DNA from 4 places in the Pseudoalteromonas sp. 1CM17D genome. Region 3 is predicted to be linked to each of the others. Evidence: predicted binding sites of a transcription regulator. Region 3 holds the regulator's gene; each other region holds the start of a gene.

What was found. Region 3 encodes MetJ, which represses methionine synthesis genes. Its sites were predicted from a motif close to TAGACGTCTAGACGTCTA; they were not measured.
Positions count from the first base shown of each region.
Region 1: the regulator MetJ is predicted to act here: its motif matches at 2,096-2,113, upstream of metA (homoserine O-succinyltransferase).
Region 2: the regulator MetJ is predicted to act here: its motif matches at 1,992-2,009, upstream of metK (methionine adenosyltransferase).
Region 4: the regulator MetJ is predicted to act here: its motif matches at 2,546-2,563, upstream of MSC25_RS04650 (methylenetetrahydrofolate reductase).

Region 1 is NZ_JALNTP010000003.1:139,474-143,694, forward strand. It holds gene MSC25_RS07175 (PilZ domain-containing protein) at 1-162, opposite strand, end outside; gene ettA (energy-dependent translational throttle protein EttA) at 282-1,955, opposite strand; gene metA (homoserine O-succinyltransferase) at 2,191-3,138, shown strand; gene MSC25_RS07190 (homocysteine S-methyltransferase family protein) at 3,128-4,201, shown strand; gene metH (methionine synthase) at 4,210-4,221, shown strand, end outside.
Region 2 is NZ_JALNTP010000002.1:245,110-249,330, reverse strand. It holds gene tkt (transketolase) at 1-1,806, opposite strand, end outside; gene metK (methionine adenosyltransferase) at 2,111-3,262, shown strand; gene MSC25_RS04805 (hypothetical protein) at 3,571-4,113, shown strand; gene MSC25_RS04800 (5-formyltetrahydrofolate cyclo-ligase) at 4,133-4,221, shown strand, end outside.
Region 3 is NZ_JALNTP010000004.1:131,246-135,466, reverse strand. It holds gene MSC25_RS09390 (malic enzyme-like NAD(P)-binding protein) at 31-1,272, shown strand; gene metJ (met regulon transcriptional regulator MetJ) at 1,334-1,654, opposite strand; gene metB (cystathionine gamma-synthase) at 1,923-3,170, shown strand; gene metL (bifunctional aspartate kinase/homoserine dehydrogenase II) at 3,177-4,221, shown strand, end outside.
Region 4 is NZ_JALNTP010000002.1:204,389-208,609, forward strand. It holds gene MSC25_RS04640 (DEAD/DEAH box helicase) at 1-435, shown strand, start outside; gene MSC25_RS04645 (sensor domain-containing diguanylate cyclase) at 491-1,468, shown strand; gene MSC25_RS04650 (methylenetetrahydrofolate reductase) at 1,546-2,502, opposite strand; gene MSC25_RS04655 (pitrilysin family protein) at 2,762-4,221, shown strand, end outside.

The DNA of each region.
Region 1 (4,221 bases), on a different contig from region 3:
GGTGGCTTCGCTATTTTTTGTGCCACTAAACGCCGCGCATTTAGTAATGAGTGCGCCATGTAAAGATACATCGAGTAATTTGCATGGGTAGCTCTCTCCTGCAAATTCTAATTGAGCCGCGGTTGAAAAAAGAATACGCGAGAACTGACGTCGATTTTCCATAAAACGAGTTGCCTTTATTGTAATATTTAAATCAAGCATAGCGGGAAATAGCCCATAGCGATAAAAAATGGCATAAAAAAACCCCGCATAAATGCAGGGTTTGTTATATCAGTTAACAATTAACCAATTTTTTTATACTTAATACGCTTAGGTTGTGCAGCTTCTGCGCCTAAGGTCTTTTTAAGCCACTCTTCGTATTCAGTGTAGTTACCATCAAAGAAGTTAATTTGGCCTTCGTCGCGGTAATCTAAAATGTGTGTTGCAATACGGTCAAGGAACCAACGGTCATGCGATATACACATTACACAGCCTGGGAACTCTAAAATAGCGTTCTCAAGGGCGCGTAGTGTTTCAACATCAAGGTCATTGGTTGGCTCATCCAGTAGTACTACGTTACCACCCGCTTTTAAAAGCTTAGCAAGGTGTAAACGGTTACGCTCACCACCTGATAAGTCTTTCACAAACTTTTGCTGATCGTTACCTTTAAAGTTAAAGCGGCTAACGTACGCACGGCTTGGGAACTCAAAGTTACCAATTTTTAGCACGTCTTGTCCGTCAGATATTTCTTGGAATACGGTTTTGCTTTCGTCCATATTGCCACGGAACTGATCAACCGTTGCAAGCTCTACAGTTTCACCTACGCTAATGCTGCCGCTATCTGGTTGCTCTTCGCCGCTTAGCATTTTAAATAGGGTTGATTTACCCGCGCCATTGGCACCAATAATGCCCACAATCGCGCCTTTTGGCATACTAAAGCTTAAATCGTCGATTAATACGCGATCGCCAAAACTCTTACGTAAGTTATTAACTTCAAGCACTTGGTCGCCTAAACGCGGGCCAGGTGGAATAAATAGCTCGTTAGTTTCGTTACGCTTTTGGTAATCAGATTGCTGTAGCTCGCTAAACTGCGCCATACGCGCTTTAGACTTAGCTTGGCGACCTTTAGGGTTTGAACGTACCCACTCAAGTTCTTGAGCAATTGATTTTTGACGTGCTTTTTCAGATTTTTGCTCTTGTTGTAAGCGCGCATCTTTTTGCTCAAGCCAAGAAGAGTAGTTACCTTCCCACGGAATACCTTCACCACGGTCAAGCTCTAGTATCCAGCCAGCTACATTATCAAGGAAGTAACGGTCATGCGTTACCGCCACAACAGTGCCTTCGTAATCATGTAAGAAGCGCTCAAGCCAAGCAACCGACTCAGCATCTAAGTGGTTAGTAGGCTCATCGAGAATAAGCATATCTGGCTTTTCGAGTAATAAACGACAAATAGCAACACGGCGGCGCTCACCACCTGAAAGGTGCTCAATTTTAGCATCCCACTCAGGTAAACGAAGTGCATCAGCAGCGCGTTCTAAAACGTTATCGATGTTGTGGCCATCGTGCGCTTGAATGATTGCTTCAAGCTCGCCTTGCTCTTTTGCTAGGGCGTCAAAGTCAGCGTCTTCCATTGCGTACTCGTTGTACACTTCGTCAAGGCGGTTAAGGGCATGCTTTACTTCGCCAACAGCTTCTTCAACTATTTCGCGTACTGTTTTGCTTTCATCCAGCACAGGCTCTTGCGGTAAGTAACCAATTTTAGTACCAGGTTGAGGGCGGGCTTCACCTTCAAAGTCTTGATCAACACCGGCCATAATGCGAAGTAATGTAGATTTACCAGCACCATTTAAACCTAGCACACCAATTTTAGCGCCTGGGAAAAAGTGCAACGAAATATCTTTTAAAATTGTGCGCTTAGGTGGCACAACTTTAGATACTCGACTCATCGAGAATATAAACTTATCAGGTAAAACCATGGAGGAAAGCCTTCAAATAATAATAAAAATTTCAATGTTGTATTGTAGTGGCTCACGGGTGAAACAGTCAACGAATGGCGGGTTTTAAAGCGCTAATGGCTGTAGGTTGATAAAGTATAAAATCATGAATAAATTTCATTTAGACATCTATACATCTAGAGGTTGATATTTTTAGCATACTGTTCATAATGAGAGCGTATAAATTCTCGGTTTTTATGAGTAGGAGTAAAAAAATATGCCAATTACAGTGAAAGACGAGCTACCGGCTATTGCCCGTTTACGTGAAGAAAACGTGTTTGTAATGCCAAAAAGTCGCGCAAAAACGCAAGAAATTCGTCCTATGCGTTTGGCTATTTTAAATTTAATGCCTAATAAAGTAGAAACCGAAGTGCAGTTTATTCGTTTGCTTGCCAATTCTCCTTTGCAAGTAAATGTAGAGTTATTGCGCCTAGATACGCACCGCAGCAGTAGCAATTCAGAAGAGCACCTAGATACCTTTTATCGTTATTTTTCAGAAGTGAAAGACAATAACTACGATGCGTTAATTGTTACAGGGGCGCCACTCGCACACCTTGAATACGACGATGTTGCGTACTGGGATGAGCTAAAAGTGATTATTGATTGGGCAGAGCAGCACGTTACCTCTACGCTGTTTTCGTGCTGGGCGGCGCATGCCGCGCTGTATCATCGTTACAATTTAAAACGCGATTTAAAAGAAGATAAACTTTGTGGCGTGTTTACTCACCAGTGTTACTTTGATCACGGGGCACTTACTCGTGGCTTTGACGACAACTTTTTAGTGCCGCACTCACGTTATGGCCACATAGATATAAATAAAATAAATGCCTGCGACGATATAGTCGTGCTGGCAGGCTCTGAAAAAGTAGGCGCTTACTTAATGAAAAATAAGTCGGGCAGCCAAGTGTTTATAACCGGCCACCCAGAATACGATGCCGACACATTAAAAGCAGAGTACGAGCGCGATTTACAAAAAAGTCCTGATGCGCCAAAACCCGAAAACTATTTTCCAGATAACGATGCAAGTAAAAAGCCGTCAAAAACGTGGCAAAGCCATGCTTTTTTGCTGTTTTCGAACTGGTTAAATTACTACGTGTACCAAACTACACCTTATGATATTAATTTAGTTAGCCAAGATGTGAGGACTAACAACTATGCCGAATAACGTGCAAAACAATAATAAACACAGCGAATTAAGCGCTGCATTAAAAGAGCGTATTTTAATTTTAGATGGCGCCATGGGTACCATGATCCAAACTCACAAGCTTGAAGAAGAAGACTACCGAGGCGAACGCTTTAAAGACTGGCACGTACTAATTAAAGGCAATAACGATTTATTAAGCCTTACAAAACCTGAGTTAATTGCCGATATACACCGCAGCTTTTTAGCCGCCGGTGCAGACATTATTGAAACCAATACCTTTAACTCAACCACCATTTCGATGGAAGATTACGACATGGCAAGCATAAGCCGTGAAGTAAACCTAGAGTCGGCAAAACTCGCACGCGCAATATGTGACGAGTTCACCGCTAAAAGCCCAGAAAAACCGCGCTATGTAGCGGGTGTTTTAGGGCCAACCTCTAAAACCTGCTCAATTTCGCCAGATGTAAACGACCCAGGTTATCGCAATATTACCTTTGATAAGCTGGTTACTGCCTATGTTGAGTCTACCCTTGCATTAATGGAAGGCGGCGCCGATTTAATACTTATCGAAACCATATTCGACACGCTAAATGCAAAAGCGGCCTCATTCGCAGTAGAAGAAGCGTTTGAGCAAGCAGGGCGCACATTACCCGTAATGATCTCAGGCACAATTACCGATGCCTCTGGGCGTACGCTTTCGGGGCAAACCACCGAAGCATTTTATAATTCTATTCGCCATATTAAGCCGCTTTCTATAGGCCTTAACTGCGCCCTAGGCCCCGATTTACTTCGCCAATACGTAGAAGAGCTTTCGCGCGTATGCGAAACATTTACTTCAGTACACCCAAATGCAGGTTTACCTAACGAATTTGGTGAGTACGACCTAGAAGCAGAGGACATGGCGAAAGAGATTATAGACTGGGGCAAATCGGGCTTTATAAATATTGTTGGTGGTTGCTGCGGCACCACGCCTGCGCATATTCGTGCGTTTGCCAAAGGCCTTGAAGGGGTAAAACCTCGCGCATTACCAGAGCTTGATGTTCGCATGCGTTTATCAGGCCTTGAAGCCTGTAACTTAAACTAGGAGCCAACATGACCCAGCAA
Region 2 (4,221 bases), on a different contig from region 3:
CGGTAGTACGCTTTCTTTGTACTGTGCGCTTTGCTCTTCAAATACATCAGTACATGGCATAGATACAACACGTACCTTTTTACCTTGACTGCGTAGCTCTGTTGCAGAGTCTTGTGCTAGTTGCACCTCAGAACCTGTTGCAATAATAATTAGCTCTGGCTCGCCGTCACAGCTAAGGATGTAACCGCCCTTTTTAACATCTGCTAATTGCTGTGCGTCACGCGCTTGTTGCTCAAGGCCTTGGCGAGTAAAGATAAGTGACGTAGGACCGTCTTTACGCTCAATAGCTTGTTGCCATGCAATTGCCGACTCAACTTGGTCACACGGGCGCCAGTTGTATAAGTTTGGCGTTAAACGCATGCTAGCAATTTGCTCTACCGGTTGGTGAGTTGGACCGTCTTCACCTAGGCCGATTGAATCGTGCGTGTATACAAAAATGCTTGGTTGCTTCATTAGCGCAGCCATACGTACCGCATTTTTTGCGTATTCAACAAACATTAAGAACGTTGCACCGTAAGGAATAAAGCCTTTATGAAGGGCAATACCATTCATAATTGCCGACATACCAAACTCACGTACACCGTAGTAAACGTAGTTACCGCTTGCATCGTCTGCAGTTAGCCCTTTAGAGCCATCCCAAATTGTTAAGTTTGAGCCAGCTAAATCGGCTGAGCCACCCATGAATTCTGGTAATAACGGGCCAAATGCATTTAATGCATTTTGCGACGCTTTACGAGATGCAGGGTTTGCAGGGTTTGCTTGTAGTTGCTCTATGTACGCTTGAGATTTTTCAGCCCAATCGCCTGGGAGTTCGTTATTAATACGGCGCTTATATTCAGCTGCAAGCTCTGGGAATGCCTTTGCGTATGCTGCAAATTTTTCGTTCCAGCTAGATTCGAGCTGTTGACCTTTTTCTTTGCTATCCCACTGTGCGTAAATATCATCAGGGATTTCAAATGCACCGCCAGACCAGCCTAAAAATTCGCGAGACGCTGTAATTTCGTCATCACCTAATGGCGCGCCGTGACAATCGTGGCTACCAGATTTGTTAGGTGAACCATAACCAATCACTGTTTTACAACAAATTAGTGATGGTTTGTCGGTAACACTTTGAGCCTCTGCTATTGCAGCACTAACAGCATCGCTGTCGTGGCCATCAACGTCACTTATTACATGCCAGCCGTACGCTTTAAAGCGTGCTGGTGTATCGTCGCTAAACCAACCTTCAACTTCACCATCGATTGAAATACCGTTGTCATCCCAAAAAGCCACTAACTTGCCAAGGCCTAATGTGCCAGCAAGTGAACATGCTTCATGAGAAATACCTTCCATTAAACAACCGTCACCCATAAATGCATATGTGTAGTGATCAACAATGTCGTGGCCTTCACGGTTAAATTGTGCAGCAAGCGCTTTTTCAGCAATCGCCATACCTACCGCGTTTGTGATCCCCTGACCTAGTGGACCCGTAGTAGTTTCAATTCCCGGTGCATAACCGTACTCAGGGTGGCCTGGCGTTTTAGAATGCATTTGACGGAAGTTTTTAATTTCATCAAGTGGTAAGTCGTAACCAGTTAGGTGCAATAGAGAATAGATAAGCATTGAACCGTGGCCATTTGAAAGAATAAATCTGTCACGGTCAGCCCACTCTGGATTAGTTGGATTATGCTTTAGATAATCGCGCCATAATACTTCTGCGATATCGGCCATGCCCATAGGGGCTCCAGGGTGGCCAGATTTGGCCTTTTGTACTGCGTCCATTGACAAGACGCGAATAGCATTTGCAAGTTCTTTGCGAGATGGCATGAATTCTCCTACCTTTATGTGTATTTGCGCGGGTACTTATGTGTTCGTTAATACCCTTAAGTAACTTAAGAGCTGTTATAGCAACCATTCTTACTTAATGTGGGTGCAGTGTGCAATTAAAAACCCCATAAAAATGGGCTATTATGAATATTTTTTAAGACCAAAAAGTTATTACTCATTTTATTTAGACGTCTAGGCGTAAAAACACTATGCAAGGTGTTTTGTTTTAGATAAAATACGCCCCTTAATTTTTTAGCGCTAATACCGACGTTTGTGAAGCGCAATATTTGTGAGCAGAAATACAATGGCAAAACATTTATTTACTTCTGAATCTGTTTCTGAAGGTCATCCGGATAAAATCGCCGATCAAATCTCTGATGCGGTACTTGATGCTATCCTAGAGCAAGACTCTCATGCCCGTGTTGCGTGCGAAACTTACGTAAAAACCGGTATGGTTATGGTTGGTGGTGAAATTACCACTAGCGCATGGGTTGATATTGAAGAAATTACACGTAAAACAGTACGTGAAATTGGCTACACGCATTCAGACATGGGTTTCGATGCAGACTCGTGTGCAATTTTAAACACAATTGGTAAGCAGTCTCCTGATATTAACCAAGGTGTTGACCGTACTAGCCCAGAAGAACAAGGTGCTGGCGACCAAGGCCTTATGTTTGGTTATGCATGTAACGAAACAGAAGTACTAATGCCTGCGCCAATTACTTACTCACACCGTTTAGTACAGCGCCAAGCGCAAGTACGTAAAAGCGGCGAGCTTAACTGGTTACGCCCAGATGCAAAATCTCAAGTAACTTTTGCATACGAAAACGGCAAGCCAGTAGGTATTGATGCAGTTGTACTTTCTACTCAGCACGCTGAAGAAATTTCGCAAAATGACTTAGTAGAAGCCGTGATGGAAACCATCATTAAGCCGGTACTTCCTGCAGAGCTTATTACTAGCGCGACTAAATTTTTCATTAACCCAACGGGTCGCTTTGTAATTGGCGGACCTATGGGCGACTGTGGTTTAACGGGTCGTAAAATCATCGTAGATACATACGGTGGTATGGCACGTCACGGTGGTGGTGCTTTCTCAGGTAAAGACCCATCAAAAGTTGACCGCTCAGCTGCATACGCTGCACGTTACGTAGCTAAAAACGTAGTGGCTGCAGGCCTTGCTGATAAATGTGAATTACAAGTATCTTACGCAATTGGTGTAGCAGAGCCTACCTCTATCAGCGTTGAAACCTTTGGTACAAGCAAGCTTGAAGAAGGTCGTTTAATTGAGCTTATTCGTGAGCACTTTGACCTACGCCCTTACGGCTTAATTCAAATGCTTGATTTAGAGCGCCCAATTTACCAACCAACAGCGGCATACGGTCACTTTGGTCGTGACGAATTCCCATGGGAACGTACAGATAAAGCAGACGCACTTCGCGCTGCTGCTGGCCTTTAAGCCAAAATGCATTAAATAATAAACGGCCCTTTTAAGGGCCGTTTTTATATCTAAAGCAAAGGCTAATTATACTATTTATACCAATTGCATTAATTTAGTTGTTTATCGTAGCACCCAGTAAATAGTGCAATAACAAAGGAATTTACGGCGTACAGTTATTTTATATAAATAATTTTAACGCAATCAGTGCGCTATTTAATACGCTAAACTAATCGTGTTTTGAATTAAATTGGTATTAGCTAGCCCTCGAATTTCGTACGGTTTTAGGTATATACTCTTTGCATAATAAAAGCTTAAGGGATAAGTAAATGGCCAATAATTTTCGCGTTATGTTTGTAGGACTCGCCGAGGGCACTGAGGCTAAAACGGCCTGCGTAAATTTAGCAAGTAAGCTAAAAACGTCTGAAGATAAAGTAACTCAGTTTTTTAATGGCAAAGCACTCTTTGCACCTAGCAATAAAGACAAAGCCTTAAAGCAAGCCAAATTACTGGCAAGCCTAGGCATTAAAAGTAAGTTACAAGCCACAGGTGAGCTGCCCACTCAAAGCCCTAGCGCAGCTAGTCAGCGTGATGAACGGATTTTTGATGCCCTTGATTACATAACGAGCAGCCTGATCCGCCTAGAAGAAAAACTAGAAGAGCTAGAACAAAGACTTCCAACCAATGAGCTAAAAAGCCCTACAGACGAAAGCGATAAGTGGCAAGAAGATGATCTTATGCTTGACGAGCAGCTCGATGAACCTGTTAAAACGCGTAGCAATACTTTGTTATATTCACTGATTGCCACTGCCGTTTTACTACTTATTGTGCTTGCTGTTTACTTAGCTTATCCTGATTTAGTGTCTATTTAATCAAAGGTGCGTAATTACAATGAGCAATAAACGTACACACATACGCCAATCTATTCGCCAATTACGCAATAATCTATCAAAAAAACAGCAAGAAAAAGCCGCGGCACA
Region 3 (4,221 bases):
TTAACTTAAATTGCAGGATACCATCGCGTTATGTCAGATTTTCGTGAACAAGCATTACACTACCACTCTCACCCCGTTCCAGGCAAAATCAGCATTGAGCTAACAAAACCAGCCGAAACGGTGCAAGATTTAGCATTAGCATACAGCCCTGGTGTTGCAGAGCCTGTGCGCGAAATTGCAGCAGACCCAGCCAATGCATATAAATATACCGGTAAAGGTAATATGGTTGCGGTGATCAGTAATGGTACGGCAATTTTAGGTTTGGGTAATTTAGGGCCATTAGCCTCTAAACCTGTTATGGAAGGTAAGGCGCTTTTATTTAAACGTTTTGCTGGCCTAGATTCTATTGATATTGAAGTTAAGCATCGCACCACCGAAGACTTTATAAATACAGTGGCTAATATTGCCGATACGTTTGGTGGCATTAACTTAGAAGATATTAAAGCGCCAGAGTGTTTTGAAATTGAAAAAGCACTTATTGAGCGTTGCAGTATTCCGGTTTTTCATGATGACCAACACGGTACCGCTATTGTAACTGCAGCAGGTATGCTTAACGCCTTAGAAGTGCAGGGCAAATCAATAGAAGATGCCATTATTGTATGTTTAGGTGCAGGCGCAGCAGCGGTTGCTTGTATGGAGCTGTTAATTAAGTGTGGTGCACTGCGCGAACATATTTATATGCTAGACCGCAAAGGGGTTATTCATACTCGCCGCGATGACTTAAACGAATACAAACAGCTTTTTGCTAACAATACAGATAAACGTACTCTACAAGATGTAATTGCTGATGCTGATGTGTTTGTAGGTGTATCGGGTCCTAACTTACTTGCACCTGAAGATCTAAAACTAATGGCCGATAAGCCAGTGGTGTTTGCATGTTCAAATCCAGATCCTGAAATTGCACCTGAGCTTGCGCACAGTGCACGTAAAGACTTAATTATGGCAACGGGGCGTTCTGATTTCCCTAACCAAGTTAATAATGTTTTATGTTTCCCGTTTATTTTCCGTGGTGCACTTGATGTACGTGCAAGCGCAATTAACGATGAAATGAAAATAGCCGCTGTTGAAGCTATTCGTAGTATTGCTAAAGAGCCAGTGCCTGAGCAAGTATTAAAAGCAGCGGGTGTAGAAAAGCTCGAATTTGGTGCAGACTACATTATTCCTAAACCGATGGACCCGCGTTTATTACCACGTATAGCCAAGGCGGTTGCTATTGCTGCTGTTGAGTCGGGCGTGGCACAAATTGACTTACCGGAAAATTATATGGCGTAATATATAGCGCGGAAACAAAAAAACCTCAGCATGCTGAGGTTTTTTTGTTTAAAAAGACGTTTTATTCTTCGTCTAAAATAGGCACTTCTAAACCCATTTCTTGCATTATTTTTTTAACTTCTTCAGGTACTTTTTCTGCGTTATCTTTACGTAGGTCATCATCATTAGGTAATGGCTGGCCTGTAAAGGCATGCAAAAACGCTTCGCATAGTAACTCGCTGTTTGTTGCATGACGCAGGTTGTTTATTTGACGACGTGTACGCTCATCAGTTAATACTTTTAATACATTTAGCGGGATCGAAACGGTGATCTTTTTAACTTGCTCTGATTTTTTCCCGTGTTCTGCGTATGGGTGAATATACTCACCATTCCATTTAGCCATAAGATGTATCGTTGCCTCAGATTATTAATTTCTCACACGGCGTAAAAAGCGTGTAAATATGCGTGAAATTCTATCGTTTTAAAAAAGATAGTCAAATAATAGATAGCAATCTATCTTAATAAGCTGGCTGTAATAGTAAATACAGCCTCATTGAAGTTTTACACATCTGTTATTTTTAGCCATCTAGAGCTTTAAAAGCTTTGACTTATTATAATGGATAACTTACTCTTTTAGACGTCTAAACATCCAAATTAATCAGGTGACGAATATGAGCGAAAAAAACAAAGCAACCATTGCTGTACGAAATGGGGTTGATGCCGATAAACATCATGGCGCCGTTGTACCGCCAATTTATTTATCGACGACTTATTCGTTTGCCGATTTTGATACTAAGCGCGCATACGACTATGGACGCAGTGGTAATCCTAATCGCGATATTTTAGCTGACACTCTAGCAGAGCTTGAAGGTGGCGCACGCGGAATTATTACTGCTACGGGCATGGCAGCAGTGCACTTAGCCACACAGTTATTAAATAACGATGATACATTGGTTATTCCTCACGATTGTTATGGCGGCAGCTACCGTTTATTTACGTCTTTAGAAAAGCGTGGCTTGCTTAAACTTAAAGTACTTGATTTAACTAAACCAGAAAGCCTAGAACAAATTTTAACCATTAAACCTAAATTAATTTGGATAGAAACACCAAGTAACCCTGTGCTGCGCCTAACGGATATTAAAGCCGTGACGGATATAGCAAAACAGTGCGGTGCATTAGTGGCCGCCGATAACACCTTTTTATCACCGGCATTACAAAACCCAATTAAGTTTGGCGTAGATATTGTTGTGCACTCAACCACTAAATATATAAACGGCCATTCTGATGTTGTAGGCGGTGCAGTTGTTGCTGCTACACAAGAGCTTGGTGATGAGCTTGCTTGGTGGGCCAATAACATTGGTATTACCGGCGCACCATTTGATAGCTATTTAACGTTACGTGGTTTACGTACTTTAAATGTGCGTTTAAAACAGCACCAAGAAAATGCCCTGGCAATTGCTAAATACTTAGAAAGCTCTGAGTATGTTAGCCAAGTTTACTACCCAGGCCTTGAATCGCATCCTCAACATGCGCTTGCTAAAGCCCAACAGCTTGGGTTTGGTGGTATGGTTAGTTTTGATATTAAAGGCGATGTGAATGATGCCGCGGCGTTTTTAACAAGCCTTAAAGAATTTAGCTTAGCAGAATCGTTAGGTGGGGTTGAGAGTTTAATTTGTCATCCTGCGACCATGACTCACGCAGGTATGGACGCTCAAGCACGTTTAGAGGCGGGTGTGGGCGATACGCTAATTCGTATTTCGGTCGGTATTGAAGATGTAGAAGACCTACTTGCTGATTTTGAGCGTGTATTTAACTTAGTTAAACCTGGGCAAAATAAAAATGTAGGGCGTGTTGGTAAAGCTGCAGGCAATGCCAATGGTGATGTAAAGCAGCAGGCTGCTCATCCAGCTTTGTGGTGATTGAGTATGGTAAACAGTGTACATAAATTTGGCGGCTCGAGCTTAAGCTCGGGCGAGCGCTATCAAAGTGTGGCAAAAATAATTATTGGCCACACACAGCCTGGCGATTGCGTGGTTGTATCTGCTGCGGGTAAAACCACCGATACATTGGTTTCGCTGTGGCAAAGTTATCAACAACAAGATAAGCAAGCCGTTGCTGATATTTTGCTGCAATTGAGTAATCACCAAACGGCATTAATTGAAGAGTTATTAAAAGCCGATGCTAAACACACGGCTTTAGCTGTGCTAGCGCATGAGCTAAGTGACGTAGCAGAGCAAGCCAGCAAGCAGCAGTTACAAGAGGCGGCCTTACTGGCGCATGGTGAGCTGTGGTCTGCGCGATTATTAGCAGCCTATTTAACGCAATTAAACATTCAAGCGTGTGCTCATGATGCTAGAGCGCTGTTTAGTGTAACAAGCGGGGAGCTTTTGCATGCGCAAAACAAACAGCAATGCAGCCAAGTTATTGATGCAAATAAAATTAACGTAGTAACAGGGTTTATCGCAGCAAGTGCTGATGGTAAAACAGTTACGCTTGGGCGCAATGGCAGTGATTACAGCGCCACCTTATTGGCCAATTATTGCGACGCACAAAATGTATGTATTTGGACTGATACGCCAGGGGTCTTTAGTGCCGACCCACGTAAAGTTGAAAAGGCGATTAAGTACAACAAGGTGTGCCGTGAACAAGCTAACTTATTAGCTCGATTGGGTAACCCTGTGTTACATGCTAAAACGCTTTCGCCTTTAAAAAACAGTAATATTAAACTGGCTGTACGTAGTAGTTTTGATGTGCAAACTGCTCCTACCGATATTGTAAAACAAGGCAAAGCTAAGCAAAAACGTTTTATTACTACATTACAAAACGTTGATTTACTGCTCGTTGAAGGCCTTAACGCGGGAGAAGTGGCGCATGTTAGCCAGCTTATTCAGCACAGCCTTCATCATTTTATACATAACGGGGATACATACTTAGTTGTGCCCGCGGGTGCAACGCATCAAGTAGTGAGTT
Region 4 (4,221 bases), on a different contig from region 3:
ACCGAGTCTATCCATGGCGATAAATCACAAGGTGCACGCGACCGTGCATTACAAAACTTTAAAGAAGGCACAACGCGGGTTTTAGTTGCCACCGATGTAGCTGCCCGCGGTTTAGATATTCCAGCGCTTAAATATGTAATAAACTTTGAGCTACCTTACATAGCTGAAGATTACGTGCACCGAATTGGCCGTACGGGGCGCGCTGGCGAGCAAGGCCTTGCCATGTCACTGGTAAGTATTGACGAGCAGTGGTTACTGGAAGAAATTGAAGTACTACTGGATACCCGCTTAGCACCACAATGGCTAGAAGGTTACGAGCCTGATTTAAACAAGCCCCCTAAAGATAACCGTAAAAACACCAACAAAGCGCGTAAAGATCGCGATAAAAAGCGCATTACCGGGCAAAGAGCACCAAGTAAACGCCGCAGAAAGTAGCCTTAAACATATTTATTTGGCTATACTAAGGCCACTAAATAGCTGAGGTATAGTTATGTTTGAAACAGATCAATGGGCGTTTTCTGGTGTCGATGGCCAAATATCATTACATAAATGGCAAAAAACCATTGATCTTATTACGGGGCTTTTTTCGGCCCCCTCTGGTTATATAGTTCAAGCTACTAGTAAAGGTTATCGTGTAGTTATTAGAGCTAATGAAGGTGGCTCACACTTTGAAACCAACCCTATACTCCCTCCCGAAACTCCCTTATTTTGTAAATATGTAGCCGAAAACAACAACACTTTGTATGTTAGCGATACTCGCAGCGATACGCAGTGGAATACCATGCCCGAGGTTATTGAAGACGGCGTTGAATCCTACCTTGGCTTGCCAATTCACTGGCCTGAAGGTGAAGTATTTGGCACCTTGTGTTTAAAAGATTCAAAAAAAACCAGTTATACCGATGAATATTTTGAGCTAATAGAGCAGCTTCGTGATTTAATTGAAGACGATTTAGCCCTTATTTATAGCTTTGAGCAAATGCGCGAAATAGCCATGCTCGACCCGCTTACCAATATTTATAATCGCCGTGCACTTAGCTTACTTGCCCAACACAAACTTAATTTAGCGCTGCGTTTAGGTTTTGATGTGTGTTGCTTGTTTATTGATGTAAACGACTTTAAAAAACTAAACGACACTTATGGCCATGAAATAGGCGATCAAGCGTTAATCCTCTTAGCAAATACCTTAAAAACACATTTAAGAGAGGCTGATATAGTAGGGCGTTTAGGCGGCGATGAATTTGTAGCTGTGATGCAAATTAGTGATAGAAGTAAGCTTAGCCATATTATTGATAAAATAAAAATTGAGTATAAAAACGCACTATTAGAAAACAACGTGTGCGCGCTGACACTTAGCATAGGCGAAAGTTTTACTAATAAACAAAAGCAACCTTTTGATACGTTATTAAATTTGGCCGATCACCAAATGTATAAAAATAAACAAGCGTACAAATTGGCTAAAAAAGCATAATAATAAAAGTAATACACTTAAACATAGCAACAAAAAAGCAAGCCATTAGGCTTGCTATAAACGGTGTGAATTAGGCGTTAAGCGATTTGTTTTTCGGCTAGGTTTAATTCCATAATGGCTTTTAATAAACGGTATAAGTTTATTGATGCGTCAATTTCTTCTTTACGGTTTGTTAAGCTTTCAATATTTAAGCCCAGTGGCACATCTAGGTGCGCACAGTTTTTGAGTATTAGGTCGAGATTTTCTCGGCAAATACGTACAGATTCACTTAAGGTATTGTCTGCATCGAGCATGCGCCATTTAGTGGCCTCTGGCACTGAGATACCCAACCATTGCATAAACTCTAAGGTTTTATCGCCACCGCACGGCGTAAACGTTAAAATAATCCGTTTTGGTGTAATACCTTGTGCTTTACAGGTACGCGCGTAACTTGTGATTAGCTCTATAGTTGCTTGCGCGTCGTAAACCGCTTGCGATATAAAAAACTGACAACCTTGTGCTGTTTTTTCTATAAGGCGCTCGTGCTCATTTCGCTTACTTGAATGTCGCTCAGCAATGGTAACGCCCCCTAAAAAGAAGTCATCACTTTGCTCTGCAAGCGTTTTATAGGCATCGGGCAAGCTTAGTTTTATATCACCTACCGATGAGGGGCTACCCACTAAAACGACATTTTTTAAATCGTAGTCGTTTTTAGTTTCATCCAACCAGCCTTTAAACTCCTCTACACCACGTTGTGCCACACTTTTGTAAGTAATGACATCTGGAGCAGATAAATTACGTAGTAAGTGGCTGTATTCACGTGGGTCTACAGTTTGTTTAAACGGAAATGGTCGTGCTTTATCTGTACGGCTACTTTCATCTTGAATGTCGTAAATTATCACGCCGTCGTATTCAATTTCGTGTAAGCGAGCAAGTAGTTTTTCTGCAATGATTTTTAGTTGCGCTTTATCAGTACCAATTTTAGGTGGAGTAGTACCAATAAGATAAACACCTTGATTGGTGTCTTCTATTTTTTCTTGTAGTGATAAAGCCATAATCCTCATTCCAGCTTAGTCCAATGTATGTAATTTAATATAGCAGCCATTTAGACGTCTAGATAGATTTATTTAGTGAAAGTTTTTCAATCAACTTGAGCTTTTTTCATACTTAAATGTTTTTAAAATAGGGAATTGACACAGTTGTTTACATTATAAATAGCCGATGGGCTCTTATATTTAGTGGCTTTGGGGCATAATCTAAGCGAGTTAGTATTAAACCTAATAACAAATTTGCTCAATTTAAAAAGGGACAACAATGAAATTTAAATTACTAGCAACAAGCTTAGCGGTATCGCTGGCATTAACAGGCTGCGCAACACAGCAAAGCGAAAACACCCAAGCGGCACAACAACAGCAAACAACAAAAGCTGACGAACGTGTATTTTCGCAAGAGTACTTAATCGAAGAGCTTGATAACGGCTTGCGTGTAATGGTTGTTAAAACTGATTACCCCGATGTAGTCTCGCTGCAAATTCCGGTATCGGTTGGCTCGCGTAATGAAGTAAAAGCAGGTAAAACCGGTTTTGCTCACTTTTTTGAGCACATGATGTTTAAAGGCTCTAAAAAATTTCCGCAAGACGAATACACTGCCATATTTAAAAATGCAGGGGTCGATAACCGTGCTTACACCACTAACGATTACACAAACTACCATTTAAACTTTTCAAAGCAGCACCTTGATAAAGTACTTGAAATTGAAGCCGATATTTTTCAAAACTTAACCTACACCGAAGAGCAATTTAGAACCGAAGCGCTAACGGTTAAAGGGGAATATTTAAAAAATAACGCCAGCCCAATTCGTAAGTTATTGAGCGCAGTACGCGAAGAAGCGTTTGATACACACACCTATAAACATACCACCATGGGCTTTTTTGAAGATATAGAAGCCATGCCAGATCAAATGGCGTACGGTAAAGAATTTTTTGATAAGTTTTATAAGCCTGAATATGTATCGCTAGTGATTGTGGGCGATATTGACCCACAAGCCACAATGGCTATGGTTAAAAAACATTGGGGTGGCTGGGAAAAAGGCGATTACGTTGCCGATATTAAAGCTGAGCCAAAGCAGCAAGCACCTAAATATGTACATGAGAAAAACGAAGGTTTGCCTGGTCATTGGTTGCTTGTATCTTACAAAGGGGCTGCATGGGAGCCTGCTAAAAAGGACAGAGCCGCACTTGATTTAATCTCACAGCTTTATTTTTCTAAAAACTCCGATTTATACCAAGAGCTAGTTGTTGATAAACAAATAGCGAGTCAAATGTTTACCTACAATCCAGAGACAAAAGATCCTGGCTTACTGCATGTATTTGTAAAAGTAGAAAACGAAGATGATTTAGCAAAAGCACGCGATGCTATTAACCGCACTTACGCAAAAGCACGTACCGAACTTGTTGATGAGCAAAAACTAAGTGATTTAAAGTCTAACCTTAAATACAGCTTTATTAACGGCTTAGACTCATCGCAAGCGATTGCATCAACACTTGCAAGTTATATGCATTTTGAGCGCGACCCAGAGGTTATTAACCAGCTTTATAAATCGGCCGACAACATCACAGCACAAGATATTAAAGCCGTGGCTAATAAGTATTTTGTAGATGACGCGCGTACTACCGTAACTATGTCGGCACTTGATAAAGCGCCAGGGTTTGAACAAGAAACAAGCTTAAACGCATTAGTAGCTAAGCGTGATAAAGCGCCAGAGGCACCCGTATT